One region of the Thermus javaensis genome, then DNA from elsewhere that is predicted to be linked to it. Evidence: riboswitches for the same ligand, from Rfam matches in the RefSeq annotation. Region 1 holds a riboswitch; each other region holds the start of a gene.
The links. A riboswitch is a leader RNA that binds a small molecule or an ion and turns the genes downstream of it on or off. The one in region 1 is predicted to bind cobalamin.
Positions count from the first base shown of each region.

Region 1 (4,348 bases):
AGCGGTGGAGGAAGGGCAGGCAGGCGAAGCGGGCGAAGCCCGGGAAGAGGAGGAGGAAAAGGGGGTCTTGCCCCGCCCCCAGGGCCTGCCAGAGGAGGAGGAGGTAAAGCCCCCCCACCCCGAAGGCGAAGGGCCCCAGGTGGGGGTCCTTGAGGATGCGAAGCCTCTCCTCCCGGGGGCGGTGGCCCAAAAGGGCGTCGGCGGCGTCCAGAAGGCCATCCAGGTGGAGAAACCCCGTGAGGCCGAGGAGGGAGGCCGCCTGGAGGGCCGCCAAAAGCCCCGGGGGCAAGGGAAGGAGGGCGAGGAGGGCGAGGGAAGCCCCCAGGGCGTAGCCCACCAGGGGGAAGAAGGCCACCCCGCGGCGGAAGTCCTCCGCCTGGAGCGGCACGGGCACGGGGAGGACGGAAAGGAGGGAGAAGGCGGCGAGAAGCGCCCGCAACACCTACAGGCCCCGGGAAACCCCCGCCTCGGCGAAGGTGGCCATGTGCAGGATGCGGGCCGCAGCCCGGAGGAGGGGCATGGCGAGGACCGCCCCCGTCCCCTCCCCCAGGGCCAGGTCCAGGTTCAAGAGGGGCCTCAAGCCCAGGGCCTCGAGGAGGTGGCGGTGGCCGGGCTCCCGGGAGAGGTGGCCGGCGAAGAGGTGGTCCCGGAGCCCGGGCTCCAGGCGGTAGGCCAAAAAGGCCCCAGCGGTCACGGGGAAGCCGTCCAGGACCAGGGGCACCCCCTGGGCGTAGCCCTCCAGGTACACCCCGGCGATGGCGAGGAGCTCGAGGCCCCCAAGCTCCGCCGCCACCGCCAAGGGGTCCATCCCGGGGCGAAGGCGGGCGAGGGCCCTCGCCACCGCCTCCCGCTTGCGCCTTAGCCCCGCCTCCCCCACCCCCGTCCCCCGACCCACCACCTCCTCAGGGGCAAGGCCCAAGAGCCCAGCGGTGAGGGCGGCGGCGGCTGTGGTGTTCCCGATGCCCATATCCCCGGCGGCGAGGAGGGTGGCCCCCTCCGCCAGGGCCCGCCGCGCCGCCTCCCGCCCCGCCAGGAGGGCCCTTTCCGCCTCCTCCCGGGTGAGGGCGGGCTCCGCCGCCAAGTTACGGGTCCCCTCCCGCACCTTGCGCTTGAGGAGCCGGGGGTGGTCGGGAAGCTCCCCCTTGACCCCCACGTCCAGCACGTACACCTCGCAGTCCGCCGCCAGGGCCAACTGGTTGATGGCCGCCCCGCCCCGGAGGAAGTTCAGGACCATCTGCCGGGTGACCTCCTGGGGGTAGGCGGAAACCCCTTCCGCCACCACCCCGTGGTCGGCGGCGGCCACCACCACCGCCCCCCGGCCAAGCTCCGGCTTCACCCGGCCCTGGATAGCGGCCAGGCGCACCGCCACCTCCTCCAGGTACCCCAGGGAACGGGGCGGCTTGGTGAGCTCCTCCATACGCTTTTGGGCCTCCTCCAAAATACCCCGATCCATGGCCCTTACTATACACTCTTCCCGTGGAGCTCTGGCTCGTGCGCCACGGGGAAACCCTCTGGAACCGGGAGGGGAGGCTCTTGGGCTGGACCGACCTCTCCCTCACGCCCTTGGGGAGGAAGCAGGCGAGGGCCCTCAGGGGCCTCCTCCCGCCCCTGCCCGCCTTTAGCTCGGACCTCAAGCGGGCCCTGGAAACGGCGGCCCTGGCGGGTTTCGCCCCCATTCCTAGCCCCGCCCTGCGGGAGATCCACTTCGGGGCGTTGGAGGGGGCTTTCTGGGAGGAACTGGAGGCGGTCCACAAGGAGGCCCTCCTCCGCTTCCAAGGGTTTGCGCCCCCAGAGGGGGAGCGCCTCGAGGCCTTTCAAGAAAGGGTCTTCCGCTTCCTGGAAGGGCTAAAGGGGTCAGCCCTCCTCTTCACCCACGGGGGGGTGGTGCGGGCGGTGCTCCGGGCCCTGGGGGAAGACAGCCTCGTGCCCTTGGGAAGCGCCGTGGTGGTGGATTGGCCCCAAAGGGTCCTGGGGAAGGTCTTGACACCAACCATTGACGGGGAACCTCCGCCGAAGTAAAACAGGGGCAAGCCCCTTAGCGGGGCCCGTGCGGCTAGGGCGCCCCAAGGCCCGGATGTCTTGGGGCATAAAAGGGGGAAGACCGGTGAAAGTCCGGCGCTGTGCCGCAACGGTAACCGGCCCATACCTAAGGCCCCTCCTCATTGGCCGGAAGCCCGAACACCCGCCCTAGCCCGCGCCTCACCTGCCCCCGAGCAGGGGCGAAAGGAGGCAAGGATGAGAAGAGAACCTGGTCCTCGGCTTAGGCCTGTAGCTTCCCGTACACATAGAGGGACCCCATGACGGGCCTGGATCTTTTGGCCGTGGCCCTAGGGATGCGCCACGGCGTGGACCCCGACCACCTGGCTGCAGTGGACGGGCTTTCCCGGGTGCGCCCCTCCCCCTATAACGGCGTCCTCTTCGCCCTGGGGCACGGTGGGGTGGTCACCCTGCTGGCCTTCCCCGCCGCCGCCCTCCTGGAACGGGTGGACCTGGAGGCCCTCCACCTCCCCCCCCTGCTCCTTCTCCTGGTGGGAGGGCTTAACCTGTACCGCCTCCTCAGACCCGAGGAAAGGGCGCCTGCCCGCCTTCCCCTCCTCCACCCCCTCCTCCTCGGCCTTCTCTTCGGCTTGGGGTTTGAAACAGCTAGCCAGCTCTCCGCCCTGGCCCTTTCTGCGGAACTTTCCCCCTTGCGCCTGGGACTCCTCTTCACCCTGGGGATGCTCCTGGTGGACGGGGTGGACGGGTTCCTGGCAAGCCGCCTGCAGAACCTAGCCCACGACTCGGAGCGGGCCAGGCGGGCGAGCCGCTTCCTGGGCTGGACAGTGGTGGCGGTGGCCTTCCTCCTGGCCGCGGCTGAACTCTTGGCCCTGGACCTCGAGGCCCTCGCCCTCCCCTTGGGCCTGGGCCTCTTTGGGCTTTTAGTCTCCTTGAGGCTTTACGCCCTGCGCCCGGCATGAGCCACCCCTACCCCCCGCCCCGCGACAAGAAGGGAAGCCGCATCGGCTTCACCACGGGGGCTAACGCCGCTGCCGCGGCCAAGGCCGCGGCCCTGGCTCTCCTGGGGGAGGCCCCGGAGGTGGTGGACATCTGGCTTCCCGCAGGCTGGCGGCAGCCCTTCCAGGTCTTCCGCCTGGAGCGGAAGGGGGATGGGGTTTTGGTGGGGATGATCAAGGACGCCGGGGACGACCCCGACGTGACCCACGGGACGGAGATCCAGGCCTACGTGCGCTTCGCCAGCGCAGACCAAATAGAGGGGGGCGAAGGGGTGGGGGTGGTGACCAAGCCCGGGCTCGGGGTGCCCGTGGGGGAGCCCGCCATCAACCCCGTGCCCCGGCGGATGATCTGGGAGGCGGTGCGGGAGGCGACGGACCGCCCCTTGGCCATCGCCATCGCCATCCCTGGAGGGGAGGAGCTGGCCAAAAAAACCCTCAACCCTAGGCTTGGGATCCTGGGGGGCCTCTCCGTGCTTGGCACCACGGGGGTGGTAAAGCCCTACTCCACCAGCGCCTTCCGCATGAGCGTGGTCCAGGCGGTGGGGGTGGCGCGGGCCAATGGCCTTTTGGAGATCGCCGCCACCACCGGGGGAAAAAGCGAGCGCTTCGCCCAAAGGCTCCTTCCCCACCTTCCCGAGATGGCCTTCATAGAGATGGGGGATTTCGTGGGGGATGTGCTCAGGGCGGCGCGGAAGGTGGGGATAGAAGTGGTGCGGATCGTGGGGATGATCGGAAAAGTATCCAAGATGGCCGACGGCAAGACTATGACCCACGCCGCGGGCGGCGAGGTGAACCTACCCATGCTCCTGGGCCTCCTCAAGGAAGCGGGGGCAAGCCCTCGGGCCCTTAAGGAGGCGGAAGGGGCCGCCACCGCCCGCCGCTTCCTGGAGCTCGCCCTGGAGGAAGGGCTTGACCGCTTCTTCCTGAACCTGGTGCGCCTAGCGCAGGAGAAGCTCCAGGCCTATATTGGCCCGCGCCCCTTCGTGAGCGTGGCCCTGACGGACTTCGACGAGGGGCGGTGCCTCGCCGCTTGGCCGGACCGGGAGGTGTACCGTGGATGACCTGATCAAGGCCCAAAGGAACCCAGCCCACCAGATGACGGAAAAGGGCAGGGCCATAGAAGAGGAAAGCTTCAGCATGGTGGACGAGGAAGCCGGGCTCCACGGCTTCTCCGAGCTGGAGTGGCCCATCGTCCGCCGCATGATCCACGCCACCGCCGACTTCGAGTACAAGGAGCTCACCCGCTTTAGCCCAGGGGCGGTGGAAGCGGGGCTCAAGGCCCTCATGGCCGGGGCGCGGATCCTGGTGGACGCCCGCATGATCGCCTGCGGCCTCAACCCTGAGCGCCTCCGCCT
Region 1 covers NZ_BSRG01000006.1:95,119-99,466, forward strand. Annotated here, with positions in the region: gene ABXG85_RS07625 (adenosylcobinamide-GDP ribazoletransferase) at 1-442, opposite strand, end outside; gene cobT (nicotinate-nucleotide--dimethylbenzimidazole phosphoribosyltransferase) at 443-1,453, opposite strand; gene ABXG85_RS07635 (histidine phosphatase family protein) at 1,477-2,019, shown strand; cobalamin riboswitch at 2,041-2,204, shown strand; gene ABXG85_RS07640 (HoxN/HupN/NixA family nickel/cobalt transporter) at 2,298-2,957, shown strand; gene ABXG85_RS07645 (cobalt-precorrin-5B (C(1))-methyltransferase) at 2,954-4,054, shown strand; gene ABXG85_RS07650 (precorrin-8X methylmutase) at 4,047-4,348, shown strand, end outside.

Region 2 (4,348 bases), on a different contig from region 1:
CCCGGGCGTAGCTCCCGTAGGCGCCAAGGGGCTTCCCCTCCAGGTACACCGCTCCGCCTTTGGGCCTAAGAAGCCCCGCCATCACCCGAAGCAAGGTGGTCTTGCCGGAGCCGTTGGGGCCGAGGAGGGCCAGCCATTCCCCCGGGCCCACCCTGAGGTCCACCCCCTTTAGGGCGAAAGGCCCCACGATACCCCTCGCCTCAAGCCCGCCCACGCCGCCTCCAAAGGAGGTAAAGGAAGAAGGGCCCTCCGAGGAGGGTGGTCACCACCCCCACGGGAAGCTCGGCGGGCCGGGTAAGGGTGCGGGCCAGGAGGTCGGCCAGGGCCAGAAGGACGGCCCCGCCCAGGGCGCTCGCCGGCAGGAGCAGGCGGTAGTCCTCCCCCAAAAGCCGCCTTAAGGCGTGGGGGGTGACGAGCCCCACGAAGCCGATGATCCCCGCCTGGGCCACGCTGGCGGCGGTGAGGAGGCTGGCCGCGGCCAAAAGGAGGAGCTTTAGCGCATTGAGGGGAAGGCCCAGGCTTCGCGCCACCTCCTCCCCAAGCTGCAGGGCGTTAAGGACCCGGCCCAGGAGGAAAAGGGGCGGTAAGGCGAGGAGGAGGAAGAAGGCCAAGGCCCTCACCCCCGGCCAGCCCAAAAAGGCCAGGTTCCCCAGGGTGTAGGCGAACACCGCCCGAACCCGATCGGCGTCCTGGAGCATCAGGTAGGTGGTGAGCCCCGTGAGGACGCTGCCCACCACCACCCCCGCCAAGACCAGCTCCCCCGTCCGCGCCACCCCTCCGGCCAAGACCAGGGTGAGGAGGGTGGCGAAAAGGGCCCCCAGGAAGCCGAAGAGGGTGGCGGAAAGGGGAAGGCCCTGGAAGACCGCATGCTGGGCGAAGGCGGGGGAAAGCCCGCCCATAAGGACCGCCAACAGGGTCACGCCAAAGGCCGCCCCCGAGGCCGCCCCCATGAGATAGGGATCGGCCAAGGGGTTGCGGAACAGGCCCTGGAAGGAAGCCCCCGCCACCCCCAAGGCCGCCCCCACCAGCATGCCCCCGAGAACCCTGGGCAGGCGTAGCTCGGTGATGATGGGGTTCTCCTCGAGGCCCAACAGGGCCCGCACCACCTCCCCGAAAGGCACCGCCACCGCCCCCAAGGCGAGCCCCAAAACCAAGGCCAAGGCCAAGAGGGCCAAGAGCCAGGCGAAGACGAGGCTCCGCCTGAGGGCAAGGGGCAAGGACAAGGTCATGGCCTAGCGCCCGTGGAAGCAGTCCACCAGGAGCCTAAGCCCTTGGGCCACCCGGGGGCCGGGGCGGGAAAGAAGGTTGTCCTCCCCCCCCGTATACACGCAGATCCTCCCCGCCTGCACCGCCCTCACCCGGCTCCAACCCGGTCGGCTCTGTATGGTTTCCCGGGCGTTCGGGTAGGTGGCCACGATGACCTCGGGGTTCTTCTCCACCACGAACTCGGGGGCGATCTTGGGGAAAAGCCCAAGCTCCTTGGGAACGATATTCACCCCCCGGGCCTTCTGGATGAGGACCCCGATAAAGCTTTCCGGCCCCACGGTGTAAGGGGTGGGGTCAATCTCGTAGTAGACCCGGGGCCTGGCCTTGGCCTTGGCGGCCCGGGCCTCCTCCTGGTAAACCTCCTTCTGGATCTGGGCCACCAGCCTTTCCCCCTGCGACCCAAGCCCCAGAAGCTGCGCCAGGGTGCGTACGGTTTTGAAGATGTCCTCGTAGGTTTCCGTGCGCACCACGAACACGGTAAGCCCTGCCCGCTCCAGGGTTTCGTAAAGCTTGCCGTAGCGGGAAACCAAGACCAAGTCCGGCTTCAAGGAGACGATCAGCTCGGGGTTAGGGTTGTAAAGCCCCCCCGCCTTGGGCAGGCGCTTCACGCTCTCCGGCCAATCCGAGTAGTCGTCCGTGGCCACCAGGCGGTCGCAGGCCCCCAGGGCGCACACCGTCTCCGTAACCGAAGGCAGCATGGAGACCACGCGCTTAGGGGGGGCCTTCAGGGTCACCGAGCGGCCCAGGTCGTCCGTGAGGGTGAGGGGAAAGGCAAAGGCTAAGGCCAAGAGAACCGACAAAAACGCCCAGATTTTCCTCATGCCCACCTCCCTAAGGCCGCTAGGGCCAGGCGCACCGGGCCCGGGGGAGGTAGGGCAACGCCCCTGCCGAAAGAGCGGCAGGGGCACCAAAACGCTTGAGAAGCCCCCAGCGCTCCCCCATCCGCGTGAGGTGCCCGCCACGGGGTAAGGCGGGCGGCCCTGGCAGGTATTCGGGCTTCCGGCCTGCGAGGAAAGGCCCATGGCTTGGCCGGTTACCGTTGCGGGACAGCGCCGGACTTGCACCGGACTTCCCCACTTTAAGCCTGGGCTACGCACCCAGGCACCAGGGCAACGGACCTGGCTTTGAGGCCCTAGCGGGCCTTGGCTTCAAGGCTAAGCCCTGGAGGGCGAACCTGACAAGGGCTTGACGGAAGGCGGGGGCGGTGGTTTACTTAGTCCCGAGAACGAACTAAAGGGGGGCACGGGTGCGCAAAGGGGACACACAGGAAATCCGCAGGCTGAACCGCCGGGCCATCTTGGGCCACCTGCGGCGGGGTCCCCTCACCCGCGCCGACCTCTCCCGGCTCACGGGCCTGGCCAAAAGCGCCGTGAGCCGCCTGGTGGACGAGCTCTTGCACGAAGGCCTCCTGGAGGAAGGGGCCTCCACCTCCCCGCCCTTGGGGCGGCCGGGAACCCTGTTGCACCTGCGGCCAGGGGCCCGCTTCGCCCTGGGAGCGGAAATCGGGGTGGAAGGTACCGTCCTCCTGGCCCTGGACTGGCGGGGTGAGGTGCTTTGGGCCAAGGAGTGGGCCCACGCCAAGGAGGCGGGGCCGGAGGAGCGCTTCGCCCGGCTTCTGCAGGAAAGCCTGCCTGAGGCCCAAGGGGCCTTGGGCCTCGGCTTCACCCTGCCCGGCGTGGTGGTGGGAACCCAGCTCCTTTACGCCCCCAACCTGGCCTGGCGCAACCTGGATTTGAGCCCCTTTCTGGCCTCCTTCCCCCTACCCACCTTGGCGGAAAACGACGCCAAGGCCTCCGCCCTTTCCGAGGTCTTCTTCCACGGGGAGGAAAACCTGGCCTACCTGGTCCTCAGCACCGGCCTGGGCGTGGGCGTGGTGGCGGAAGGCCGCCTCCTCCGGGGAGCGAGTGGTGCGGCGGGGGAGGTGGGCCACTGGCTCGGCTTTGGGGAAGCCCCTTGCGCCTGTGGGCGCAAGGGGTGCTTGGAAACCGAGCTCGGCCTGGGAGCCTTGCTGCGGCACCACCGGGCCTTGGGAGGGGAAGCGGAGGACCTCGAGGCCCTCTTGGCCCAGGCCCAGGCGGGCCACCCCCTGGCCCGGACCGCCTTGGCCCACCTAGGGGACGCCTTGGGCCGGTTTGTGGCCAACCTGGCCGTGGCCTACGACCCCGCCCGGGTAGTGGTGGGGGGCAAGGCGGCGGAGCTCTTTCCCTTCTTGGAAGCCCCCTTGCGCCGCGCCCTGGCGGCGCACGCCTTTTTGGAAACCCACCGCACGCTTTCCGTGCAACCCTCTTCCTACGGGCACCTGGCGGCGGCGGTGGGCGGGGCGAGCCTCTTTTTGGCGCGCTTCTTTGAGTTGGGCGGCCTGTGGGCGGAAAGCCCACGTCGCAATGGAGGTAGGTATGAGGAAGTGGCTTTGGGTACTCGGCATGGCCTTGGGGCTTAGCGCCCTGGCCCAGACGGGCAAGCTAGAGATCTTTTCCTGGTGGGCGGGGGACGAGGGGCCGGCCCTCGAGGCCCTCATCCGGCTCTACAAGCAGAAGTATCCCGGCGTGGAGGTCATCAACGCCACGGTGACCGGAGGAGCTGGGGTTAACGCCAAGGCGGTGCTCAAGACCCGGATGCTCGGCGGCGACCCCCCCGACACCTTCCAGGTCCACGCCGGCATGGAGCTCATCGGTACCTGGGTGGTGGCCAACCGCATGGAGGACCTCACCCCCCTCTTCCGCCAGGAGGGCTGGCTCCAGGCCTTCCCCAAGGGGCTCATTGACCTCATCTCCTACAAGGGGGGCATCTGGAGCGTCCCGGTGAACATCCACCGCTCCAACGTCATGTGGTATATCCCGGCCAAGCTGCGGGAATGGGGGGTGAACCCGCCCAGGACCTGGGCCGAGTTCCTCGCCACCTGCGAGACCCTGAAGCGGAAGGGCCTCCAGGCCCCCTTGGCCCTGGGGGAAAACTGGACGCAACAGCACCTTTGGGAAAGCGTGGCCCTGGCCATGCTGGGGGCTGACGGCTGGAACAACCTTTGGAACGGCAAGCTGAAGTTCACCGACCCCAAGGCGGTGGCGGTCTGGGAAACCTTCGG
Region 2 covers NZ_BSRG01000015.1:39,909-44,256, reverse strand. Annotated here, with positions in the region: gene ABXG85_RS10990 (ABC transporter ATP-binding protein) at 1-214, opposite strand, end outside; gene ABXG85_RS10985 (FecCD family ABC transporter permease) at 201-1,229, opposite strand; gene ABXG85_RS10980 (ABC transporter substrate-binding protein) at 1,233-2,087, opposite strand; cobalamin riboswitch at 2,232-2,390, opposite strand; gene ABXG85_RS10975 (ROK family protein) at 2,513-3,706, shown strand; gene ABXG85_RS10970 (ABC transporter substrate-binding protein) at 3,663-4,348, shown strand, end outside.
Region 2: another riboswitch for cobalamin. It lies ahead of ABXG85_RS10980 (ABC transporter substrate-binding protein); the one in region 1 lies ahead of ABXG85_RS07640 (HoxN/HupN/NixA family nickel/cobalt transporter).

Region 3 (4,348 bases), on a different contig from region 1:
GGGGACTTCAGGGCATCACCACAAGCGCTCTTGTCCTCCTTCCCCTCGCCCTTCTCCTCGGGGTGCGGCTCGCCCCCGCCCCCTGGTGGCCTTTGAGCCTTTTGCTTCTCTACCTCGCCGCCCTAGGCTTCGCCCTGGGCATGGGAGCCCTCGCCCTTCACTTCAAGCAGGTGGAGGGCTTCTTCACCATTGTCCAGTTCCTCTTCCTTCCTTACTTCTTCTCCCTGGTTCGCTTCGCTCCCTGGATGACCCCCCTCCCCTTTGCCCCAGGGACGCAGCTCCTGAAGCTCGCCCTCACCGGGGAGGGGGCGTTCCCCGGGCTTCTCCTCCTCGCCTTCGTGCAGGCCCTCCTCTTTCTCGGGGCGGGGCTTTTCGCCATGGCCTGGGTCTACGCGGCGGTGCGGCGGAGGGGCCTATTAGGGAGGTACTGATGCGGCTTTTGGTGCAGAACGTCCACAAGCGCTTCGGCAAGCTGGAGGCCCTCAAGGGGGTGAGCCTGGAGCTTGGGGCCGGGGAGATCCTGGGCCTTTTGGGCCCCAACGGGGCGGGCAAGACCACCCTCATCAAGGTCGTCCTCGGCCTCCTCCTCCCCGATGGGGGGGAGGTGGTCCTGGAGGAGGGCGGGGCGCGGCGCAGACCCCAGGGCCACGAGTTCGGCGTCCTCCTGGAGGGAAGCCGCAACCTCTACGTCAACCTGAGCCTCCTGGTGAACGCCCTCTACTTCGGGGGCATCCGGGGGCTTCCCCCCAGGGAGGTCCGCCCCCGGTTTGAGGCCTGGTTGGAGCGCTTCGGCCTAAAGGACCGCCTCCACGCCCCCCTCGCCTCCCTCTCCCGGGGCATGCAGCAGAAGGCGGCCTTGGCCTTGGCCCTCGCCCTCAAGCCCCGCTTCCTCCTCCTGGACGAGCCCACCCTGGGCCTGGACCCCGTGAGCCGGAGGGAGTTTGAGGGGATCCTCCTGGAGCTTAAGAAGGAGGGCTGGGGCATCCTCCTCACCTCCCACGACCTCGAGGTGGTGGAGCGGGTGAGCGACCGGGTGGCCTTCCTCCACCGGGGGGAGGTGCGGCGGCAGGGCCCCACCCGGGCCCTCCTCCGGGACTGGGCCGGGGAGGGGTACCGGGTGCGCCTCGCCGAGCCCAAGGCGGAGGCCCTCCTCCAGGCCTTAGGCCCCGGCTGGAGCGCCGAGGGCCCCGAGGTCCTCTTCTTCCTCGGGCCGTGGGAGGCGCTGCGGGAGGCCTTGGGAACTCTTCCCGTGGAGGTCCTCGAGGTCTCCAGGGGAACGCCGAGCCTGGAGGCCCTCTTCCTCCACCTCTTCGGGGAGGCCCGCCCTTCCCCTGGCGCACAACCTCGCACTGTCTAGCCGCACGGGGGATAGGGGGGTGTTGCCGGTCCTCGAGGGGGTCGGCGAGGGACCGCCCCCCACCCGGGTCGGCCCAGGGGATTGGCCCAAAAACGCGATGGCGGAAGGGCCTCTCGAGGCGCCCCCCTTCCCGTTGACCCCTTACCCAACCTGTGGTAGGGTCTTGGGCAGGACGCCCAAGACTTAGGGTGTCCTGGCCGCGATGCCAGGCCGACAGGCCTGGACGCCCAAAGGCGGTGGGGGAAGTCCGGTGAAAGTCCGGCGCTGTCCCGCAACGGTAACCGGCCCAAGCGTCGCGCCCTCCGCCCCGGCCGGAAGCCCGAGTACCCGCTTCGCGGCCCTGCCCCGTAGCCCTCGAGGCAAGGGTGAAGGTGGTGAGACCCGTGGGACCTTAGCCTAACCCCCAAAACCCGTCACGGGCCCAGCGCCCGAAAGAGGCCCTTCGGCTCTAGGAAGCTTTTCCCGCCCAAGGAGGCGCTATGCGGGAGACGCGGATGGTCTACCCCGTCTTCCCCGGGGAGACCAACCACTACGGAACCCTGTTTGGCGGAACGGTTCTGGCCTGGATGGACCAGGCGGCCTTTGTGGCCGCCACGCGCCACGCGCGCAAGAAGGTGGTAACGGTACACGCGGACGCGGTGGACTTCAAGCGCCCCGTCCCCCTGGGGGCCATCGTGGAGCTGGTGGCCCGGGTGCGGGAGGTGGGGCGCACCTCCATGCGGGTGGAGGTGGAGATGTGGGTGGAGCCGGTGAAGGAAGGCGAGGAGGCCTACCTGGCCGCCCGGGGCGGGTTTGTCCTGGTGGCGGTGGACGAAAGGGGGAGGCCAAGCCCGGTGCCTCCCCTGGAAGGAGGTGAGGCCCGTGCCCCTCACGGCGCCTAGGCTCGCCTACCGCCCCTACGAGTACCCCGAGCTCCTCCGCTTCCGGGACGCCATCCGGCACAGCTACTGGGTGCACACGGAGTTCAGCTTCCAGTCCGACCTTCAGGACCACGCCCTGGCCGACGAGAAGGAGCGCTCCCTGGTGGAGCGCGCCCTCCTCGCCATCGCTCAGGTGGAGCTCGCCGTCAAGCTCTTCTGGGCCCGGGTCTACGACCGCTTTCCCAAGCCCGAGATCGCCGAGGTGGGCCTCACCTTCGCCGAGAGCGAGGTACGGCACGCCAACGCTTACGCCCACCTCCTGGAGCTTTTGGGCCTGGAGGAGGCCTTTGGACAGGCCCTGGAGGGGGCGAGCGCCCTCCGGGATCGGGCCCAAGCCCTGGGAGAGGCCCTTCGGCGCGCCCAGGGGAAGGACCTGCGGGAATACGCCCTCGCCCTCTTCCTCTTCTCCGCCTTCACGGAACACGTCTCCCTCTTCTCCCAGTTCTACGTCCTCATGGCCCTAAACCGCCGCGGCAACCGCTACAAAGGGATCTCCAACGCCATTGAGGCCACCAGCAAGGAGGAGAACGTCCACGGCCTCTTTGGGGTGGAGCTCCTCCGTCTCCTCAGGACGGAGCACCCCGAGGCCCTGGGGGAGGAATTTCAGGAAGAGTCTCTACGCCTCGCCCAGAAGCTCTTCCGGGCCGAGGAAAACCTCCTGGACTGGCTCTTCGCCATGGGGGAACCCTCTTTGGTGGGGCACGGAGAAACCCTGGAGTTCCTCAAGGGACGCTTCAACGAAGTCCTCGCCCTCCATGGACTCCCCGAAGCCTTCCCTGTGGACCGGGCGAGGCTTCGGGACACGGAGTGGTTCACCCTGGAGCTCCTCGCCGACAAGGAGGTGGACTTCTTCAACAAGCGGAGCGTGGCCTACGCGCGCAGGGTACAAAGCTTTGATCCGGAGGAGCTTTTCTGAAGGAGGAGGCATGACCAAGACCAAGCGGACCTACGAGCCCTGGTACTGGGCCAACGAGCACACCCGCCTCTACATGCGCCGGGGCTACCTGCTGCCCGGGGTGAGCGTGGAGGAGCGGGTGAGGGAGATCGCCCAGCGGGCCGAGGCCCTCACCAAGGTGGAGGGGTTTGGCCGCAAGTTCCAGGAGTACGTGGCCCGGGGCTGGTACTCCCTCGCCACCCCCATCTGGGCCAACTACGGCCTCAGGCGGGGCCTTCCCATCTCCTGCTACGGCACCTACGTGGAGGACGACACCGCTTCCATCCTGAGGGCGGTGGCTGAGGTGGGGATGATGAGCAAGCAGGGGGGAGGGACCTCCCTCTACCTGGGAAGGCTCCGCCCACGGGGGGCCCCCATCCGGGACAACGGGGAGAGCAACGGCTCGTTTGCCTTCGCCTCCCTCTTTGACCGGGTGATCGAGGTCTTCAACCAGGGCTCCACCCGCAGGGGCCAGTGCGCCGCCTACCTGGACATAGAGCACCCTGACCTCGAGGAGTGGCTTTCCATCCAGCGGGAGCACTCCCCGGTTCAGTCCCTCTTCTGGGGGGTGAGCGTGGGGGACCGCTGGCTTGAGGAGATGATCGCCGGGGACGGGGAGAAGCGGGCCCGCTGGGCCAAGGTCCTGAAGAGCCGGGCCGAGGTGGGCATCCCCTACCTCTTCTTCCGGGACAACGCCAACCAAAAGGCCCCCGAGGTCTTCAAAACCCTCGGCAAGACCATCTGGGCCAGCAACCTCTGCACGGAGATCATGCTCCCCTCCTCGGAGGAGGAGAGCTTCGTCTGCTGCCTCTCCTCCCTGAACCTCCTCCACTACGAGGAGTGGAAGGACACGGACGCGGTGGAGACCCTGGTCATTTTCCTGGACTCCGTGCTGGACGACTTCATTGAGAAGGCGGAGGGCATCCCCTACATGGAGCGGGCGGTGCGCTTCGCCAAGCGCTACCGGGCCATCGGCCTCGGGGTCCTGGGCTGGCACAGCTACCTCCAGTCCCAAAGAATCCCCCTGGAAAGCCCCGAGGCCTTCCGTAGGAACGCCGAGATCTTCAAGACCATACGGGAGCGGGCCGAGGAGGCCTCGAGGTGGCTGAGGAAGCGGCACCCCGAGGACGAGCTCGC
Region 3 covers NZ_BSRG01000010.1:46,438-50,785, reverse strand. Annotated here, with positions in the region: gene ABXG85_RS09570 (ABC transporter) at 1-431, shown strand, start outside; gene ABXG85_RS09565 (ABC transporter ATP-binding protein) at 431-1,357, shown strand; cobalamin riboswitch at 1,535-1,706, shown strand; gene ABXG85_RS09560 (acyl-CoA thioesterase) at 1,837-2,238, shown strand; gene ABXG85_RS09555 (ribonucleotide-diphosphate reductase subunit beta) at 2,219-3,193, shown strand; gene ABXG85_RS09550 (ribonucleoside-diphosphate reductase subunit alpha) at 3,204-4,348, shown strand, end outside.
Region 3: another riboswitch for cobalamin. It lies ahead of ABXG85_RS09560 (acyl-CoA thioesterase); the one in region 1 lies ahead of ABXG85_RS07640 (HoxN/HupN/NixA family nickel/cobalt transporter).